DNA from 2 places in the Micromonospora sp. CNZ299 genome. Region 2 is predicted to be linked to the other one. Evidence: riboswitches for the same ligand, from Rfam matches in the RefSeq annotation. Region 2 holds a riboswitch; the other holds the start of a gene.
The links. A riboswitch is a leader RNA that binds a small molecule or an ion and turns the genes downstream of it on or off. The one in region 2 is predicted to bind S-adenosylmethionine.

Region 1: linked by a shared signal. The riboswitch ahead of CLT68_RS16220 (ABC transporter substrate-binding protein) and the one ahead of thrC (threonine synthase) in region 2 are both predicted to bind S-adenosylmethionine.

What each region holds. Positions count from the first base shown of each region.
Region 1 covers NZ_PEFG01000001.1:3,456,127-3,459,509, forward strand. Annotated here, with positions in the region: gene CLT68_RS16215 (amino acid ABC transporter permease) at 1-771, opposite strand, end outside; gene CLT68_RS16220 (ABC transporter substrate-binding protein) at 811-1,716, opposite strand; SAM riboswitch class IV at 1,991-2,102, opposite strand; gene corA (magnesium/cobalt transporter CorA) at 2,396-3,383, shown strand, end outside.
Region 2 covers NZ_PEFG01000001.1:867,570-870,952, forward strand. Annotated here, with positions in the region: gene CLT68_RS04165 (GNAT family N-acetyltransferase) at 1-422, opposite strand, end outside; gene thrC (threonine synthase) at 746-2,032, opposite strand; SAM riboswitch class I at 2,043-2,178, opposite strand; gene CLT68_RS04175 (DMT family transporter) at 2,246-3,214, opposite strand; gene CLT68_RS04180 (ArsR/SmtB family transcription factor) at 3,306-3,383, shown strand, end outside.

The sequences.
Region 1 (3,383 bases), 2.6 Mb from region 2:
GTCTCCTTCGGTCGGGACGTACGCCGGGGTGGTGTCTTCGTCGTCCTCGTCGGTCGGCGCGGCGGCCGGCCGACCGTTGCGCAGCCGTCGGTCGATCCAGTTGACGACGTGCGTCAGCGGGACGGTCAGCGCCAGGTAGAACACCCCTGCCAGCAGCAGCGCCGACTCGTTGCCGGTGGTGGCCGCGTAGTCCTGCCCGATCCGGAACAGCTCCCGCTGGCTGGCCACCAGCCCGAGGAAGTAGACCAGACTGGAGTCCTTGATCAGCGCGATGAGCTGGTTGACCCAGGCCGGCAGCACCCGCCGGATGCCCTGCGGGATGATCACCAGCCGCATCGAGTCGGACCAGGAGAAGCCGAGAGCACGGGCACCCTCCAACTGGGCGGCCTCCACCGACTGGATGCCGGAGCGGAAGATCTCCCCGATGTACGCGGCGGCGATGAGCGACAGCGCCAGGATCCCCAGCGGGTAGGGGTCCGGTCCCCAGACCTGCATGCCCAGCGGGGCCAGCCCGACGCCGATCAGCAGGATCGTGGCCGCGGCCGGCAGGCCACGGAACACGTCGGTGTAGACCCGCGCCGGCCAGCGCAGCCACCGGCTGCGGGAGATTCCGGCGACGGCCAGCAGCAGGCCCAGCACCGAGCCGAGCAGGGCGGCGGAGACCGCCAGGATCAGCGTGTTGGGCAGCCCGACGGTCAGCATCTCGGGCAGCGCCTCGCCCATCGCGTCCCAGTCGAAGAAGGTTTCCCACAGGGTGCTCAACGGATCCATCGGTTGCCTCTCCTACCGCCCTGCTCGCTCGTCACCGGTTCAGGACGCGGTCGACGTGGACGCCGACGGCGCAACGGACGTGGACGCCGACGGCGCAACGGACGCGGACGGTGCCGCCACGGTGCCGCTGCCCGGCGTGAAGTCCGCCGGGATCGGCCGGCCCGGGTAGTACTGCGCCTGCAACCGGCTCCACGTGCCGTCCGCGATGACCTCGTCGAGGCCCTTGTTCAGCGCCTCGCGCAGCTTGTCGCTGCCCTTGGCGACGGCGTACGCGGTCGGCGTCGGGCTGAGCTGCTTGGCCGCCACGGTGATCTTGCCGTTGCTGTCGGCGGCCGACTTCTCGCCGATCTCGGCCGGGGCGATCCACGCGTCGGCGGTGCCGGCCTTGAGCTGGTTGATCGCTCCGTTGTAGTCCGGCACCCGCACCGGGTCGAGCTGCTTTCCGCTGGCGTAGTCGTCCTGGACGGTGCCCTGCACCACCACGACCCGCTTGCCGGCGAGCTGGTCGAAGCCGGTGATCGGGGAGCCGGCCGGGACGTCCAGGCCGAAGTAGCCGAAGTCGTAGCCGTTGCCGAAGTCGACTGTCTTCTTCCGCGCCTCGGTGATGGTGATCGAGGAGCTGCCGACGTCGAACTTGCGGTTGTTGACCTGGGAGAGCAACGCGGAGAAGTCGGTGCCGACGAACTCCACGGTGAGGCCGAGCTTGCCGGCCACAGCGGTCAACAGGTCGTTGTCGAAGCCGGTGAACTTCCCGTCCTTGAGGAAGACGTTCGGCGGGGCGTCGGTCAGGGTGCCGGCCCGCAGCACGCCCGGCTGGGCCAGGCCGTACGGGTTGGCGGTGGCGTCGGACGAACTGTCGTCGCCGCAGGCGGTGAGCGCGGTGGCGGCCAGGATGGTGGCCGCGCCGAGGGCGGCGGCACGGGTCAGGGCAGGAAGAAGTCGCACGGGTGTCTCCGAGAGGTCGTGTCTCGGCACGCACGGGTGTGCGTCGCCGACGGTGCGCCCGATGGGCGTACCGGTGAGGGAGAGGGTTCGGGAGAAGTGCTGCGCTAGTGCGTCATGCCGCGACAGGCGGCGCTGCACATTCGCATCATGTCCACGTGCCGTCGCCGGGTCAGTGCCGGCGAGGGCCAACCGGCGCGGAGTTCTGCGACGTCGGTCGGTGGGGCGGTGCTGAGGATGCGCATGGTTCTCCCGGGTCTGTGCTGACCTGGGTGCCAGGCCACGCTTGCACCGACGTCGTGCCGGTGCCTGGTCTTCACCCGGGGCACCCCACCGCGGAGGAGGGTTGCCGGCCAGCGAGCCGGGGCTTCGCGCTGGCGCTCATGACCTGGGCCGAGGCTAGCAGCAGGCACCGGTGGGTCGTCCAGTCGTTATGAGCACGCTCACCGTGCGCGACGAGGTGCCCGGCACCGCAGGTCAGCCGGCGTGGACGTGTGGCCGGCGGCGTGGGTCGGGCTCCTCGTCACCGTGAGTATCCGCCCGCCGTACGGCGGGCGCCCGCCGGTGCGCGGAACCCAGCCGGCGCCGCGGCGGGTTTCGGGCCCGGGGCAGGGGGGAAGCAGCGCCCCCGGGTCGGCGGGCGTGCGCCGTGCCGGGCGTCGCCGGGGGGAGGGGACTGGGCATGGTCGGTGGCCGTCGCTTCCGCCCGGGTGGTGGCTTCGGTCGCCAACTCGACGAGTACGAGACCAGGGTGGGCGTGCCGCCGTCCACGGAGTCGGCCACTCCGCCCCCCAGCGGTCTGGTGGACAGCGCGGTCTACATCCGAGGGCACCGGATCGCCTCGCCGTCCGGCCTCGCCGAGACGTACCGCTGTCTGCAGGAGCAGGACGGCGCGATGGCCTGGATCGGGTTGTACCGGCCCGACATCGAGCAGATCACGTCGCTGGCCCGGGAGTTCCGGTTGCACGACCTGGCGGTCGAGGACGCGATCAACGCCCACCAGCGACCCAAGCTGGAACGGTACGGGGAGACCCTGTTCGTGGTGCTGCGTGCCGCCCGCTACGAAGACCTCCGCGAGGAGGTCGAGTTCTCCGAACTGCACCTGTTCATCGGGCCGGGCTTCGTGGTCACCGTCCGGCACGGCGAGGCACCGGATCTGGCCGCGGTGCGGCGGCGGCTGGAGACCGAGGCGCACATGCTCGCCCGGGGTCCGGAGTCGGTGCTGTACGCGATCCTCGACCAGGTCGTCGACGGGTACGCGCCGGTGGTGGCCGGGCTGGAGAACGACATCGACGAGATCGAGACCGAAGTGTTCGGTGGCGACCCGAACGCGAGCCGGCGCATCTACGGGCTCAGCCGCGAGGTCATCCAGTTCCAGCGGGCCGCCCGCCCCCTGCTCACGGTGCTCGACGCGCTGGCCGACGGCGCTGGCAGCGGCAGCAGGGACGAGGAGCTGCGCCGCTACCTGCGCGACGTCACCGACCACCTGACCCAGGTCGTGGAGCGGGTGGACGGGTTCCGGCACCTGTTGCAGAACATCCTCACCGTCAACGCCACGCTCGTCTCGCAGCAGCAGAACGAGGAGATGCGCAGCCTCACCGCGGCCAGCTACGCGCAGAACGAGGAGCTGAAGAAGGTCTCGTCCTGGGCGGCGATCCTGTTCGCTCCCA
Region 2 (3,383 bases):
GCGGCGAACGCGTCTCCCGCCGCTGATCGCGCCGGCCCGTCGGGCAGCGCGGAGACGGTCATCGCGACGACCCGCTTGCGGCCGCGCTCGCGGAGCAGGCGTACGCCGTACTCGTGCAGCGCGCGACCGACACCCCGGCGCCGCAGCTCGGGATGCACCGTCAGCTCGGCGGTGGCGTTGTCGGTGTTGTCGAGCTGCGGCAGGTCCAGCTGGAGGTAGCCGGCCGGCGCGCCGTCCAGCCGGGCCAGCGCCCAGAGCGATTCGGTGCCGGGCATCGGCGTGTGGAACAGCGCGTCGAAGCGGCGTCGGCAGAAGGGTGGGAGGTCCGGCAGGTCGACTTCGGTGGCCGCCGCGCCGATCCGGTACGCCTCGTCGACCGAGGTGTGGTCGGCGCCGTCGAACGACGCGATGGTGATGCTCATGCGGTGAGCGTGCACCGTACAAAAGCGATCGGGCCAGCGAATTACTCGCTGGCCCGATCGAACGTTGGTCGGGAGGGACACTCGCACAACGCCTCCGGCGTTGGGTCGCAAGAACTTCAAAAGTCTTCGGCGAAATGCCCTCCCGCACGGAGCATCTTGCGCCGTCCGGTTCCTGCCGTCAAGTCCGTAGCGGCGGGTTTTCCACACTCACAGCTAAAACCCAGTTACGGACTGATCAACTCGGTTTCACTGAAGTCGGGGTGTCCAGTCAGCCCGGACACCCCGATTTCCGTAAACCCGAGTGGATCAAGACCGGTAGCGGGTCAGCCCAGGAGGCCGGCGTCGCGGGCGGCGCGCAGCGACGGCTTGATGTGGTGGGTAGGCCCAACCTGACCGGCCACCGCGTCGATGGTCTTCAGACCCTCGCCGGTGTTGAATACCACGGTCTCCGCCGTCGGGTCGAGCCGGCCGGACTCGACCAGCTTGCGCAGCACCGCCACTGTCACCCCACCGGCGGTCTCCGCGAAGACGCCCGTGGTGCGGGCCAGGTCGCGGATGCCCGCGCGGATCTCGTCGTCGTCGGCGTACTCCATCCAGCCGCCGGTGCGGCGGACCGCCTCCAACGCGTAGAGGCCGGCGGCGGGGTCCCCGATGTTGAGCGACTTGGCGATGCCGGTGGGCTTGACCGGGGTGATCGTGTCGGTGTCGGCGTGCAGGGCCGTGGCGATCGGGTTGCAGCCGGCAGACTGCGCGCCGAAGACCTTCCAACCGCCGACCGGCGCCTCGACCAGACCGATCTCCACCAGCTCGGAGAACGCCTTGTCAATCTTGGTGAGCAGCTCGCCGCTGGCCATCGGGATCACCACCTGCGCCGGGATCCGCCAACCGAGCTGCTCGGCCACCTCGTAGCCGAGCGTCTTGGAGCCCTCCGCGTAGTACGGGCGGACGTTCACGTTGACGAACGCGGTGTCCTCGAACTCGTCGGTCTCCACCAGCTCGCCACAGAGCCGGTTGACGTCGTCGTACGAGCCGTCGATGGCGACCAGCTCGCCCCCGTAGACGGCAGTGGTGATGACCTTGCCCTGCTCCAGGTCGCTGGGAATGAAGACCACCGAGGGCACCCCGGCGCGGGCGGCGTGCGCGGCCACCGAGTTGGCCAGGTTGCCGGTCGACGCGCAGGCGAACCGGGTGAAGCCGAGCGCCTTCGCGGCGGTGAGCGCCACCGAGACGACCCGGTCCTTGAACGAGTGGGTGGGGTTGGCGCTGTCGTCCTTGACCCAGAGCTGCGCGGTGATGCCCAGCTCGGCGGCGAGGTGCGGGGCCGCCACCAGCGGGGTCAGCCCCGGGTCGAGGGTGACCCGGCTGGCCGGGTCCTGACCGGCGGGGAGCAGTGCGGCGTACCGCCAGATGTTCTTCGGCCCGGCCTCGATCTGCTCCCGGGTGACCGTCGCCAGGGCGGCCGTGTCGTAGTCGACCTCCAGCGGGCCGAAACACTCGTAGCAGGCGTGCTGGGCGGCGAGCGGGTAGCGCGCCGAACAGGCGCGACAGACCAGGGCGCGGGCGGGGCTGGCGGAGGTGTCGATGCCGGAGGCGGCGAGCGTCGACGTCATGTCGAGAGTCCTCTCATCTTTCCCCGCATCGCACGGTGCGGCGGGGACGGAATTGGCACCTGCCCCGCGGGTCGCTCAGCGGTGAGCGCGCGGGGTGGTTGCCGGGGCGTCGTCGGGCCGTATCCCTCAGCCCCTCTGGATGAGGTATGCAGTTGTGCCGTCGAGTCTAGGCAAAGCCGGGCGCGGCCTCCAGGGCAGATCCCAGGTAGTGGGTCAGCGGACGCTCACCGCTGCGGGGTCGGTCACCGCGATCGGGTCGGTGACCGCTGCGGTCCGGGGCAGCGCCGAGGCTCGGGGCCGGGGCCGGGTGGCGAGGTTCGCGGCGACCAGGGCGGCGATCGTGATGGCGGCCCCGACCAGCTCGACGGGCTCCGGGCGGTAGCCGCGGGCGATCTGCACCGCGAACGTGGTCACCGGGACCAGGTTCATGAACAACGCGGCGTTGGCGGCACCGAGTCGCTGCACGCCGGTGTTCCAGGCCAGGACCGCGACCACGGCGCCCAGGATCACCGCGTACGCCAGTTGCGGGGTGACCGCCACGAGGTCGGCGGCGGCCGGCGCGCGCTGCCAGCCGACGGCGTCGGCGCCGATGCTCGCGGCCAGCATCGCGGCCGTGCCGGCGAGTGCGGTCAGCGTGGTGAAGCGCAGCGGCGACCACTCGCCGAAGCGGCTGGCACCGTGCGTGTAGATGCCCCAGCCGAGCACCGCGCCGATCATCATCAGCCCACCGAGACCGAACTGGCCGAGCCCGGTCAGGCTCCCGCGGGTGATCACCAGGCCGACACCGAGGAGCGCCACCAGGGAGAGACCCAGCAGGAGCGGCTTCGGGCGTACGCCGTCACGGGCCCAACGGACCAGTTGGGTGATCACGGGGGTGGTGGCCACGAAGAGCGCGACCTGCTGCGGGGCGGCGTGTTCGAGGGCCAGGCTGGTGAGCAGGTTGAAGCCGGCGAAGCCGACCACTCCGAGCACCACCACCTCGGCCGTCCGGCCGCCCGACCGCAGCGCGCCGGCACCCTCACGGAGCAGGAGGACGGCGACCAGGATGACGGCGGCGAGAAGATAGCGGGCGGTGGTCAGGTTGAGCGGGTCGACCCGGGTCAGCGCGCTGGCCAGGACCGGGAACATCACTCCCCAGGCGAGCACGGCGAGCAGCGGGTAGGCGGCGGCGCGGGATCGCATCGTCAGCTCCAATGTTCGAGTATCGTCGAACCAACGGAACCGACAGTAGGAGCTTGTTCGATAATTGTCGAACAAGGGTTACACTGGTCACATGGAGCCGCACGAACCCGAACTGACCGCCGTACCGGTCACCGCCGTGCTGGCCGCACTCGCCGACGACGTGCGGCTG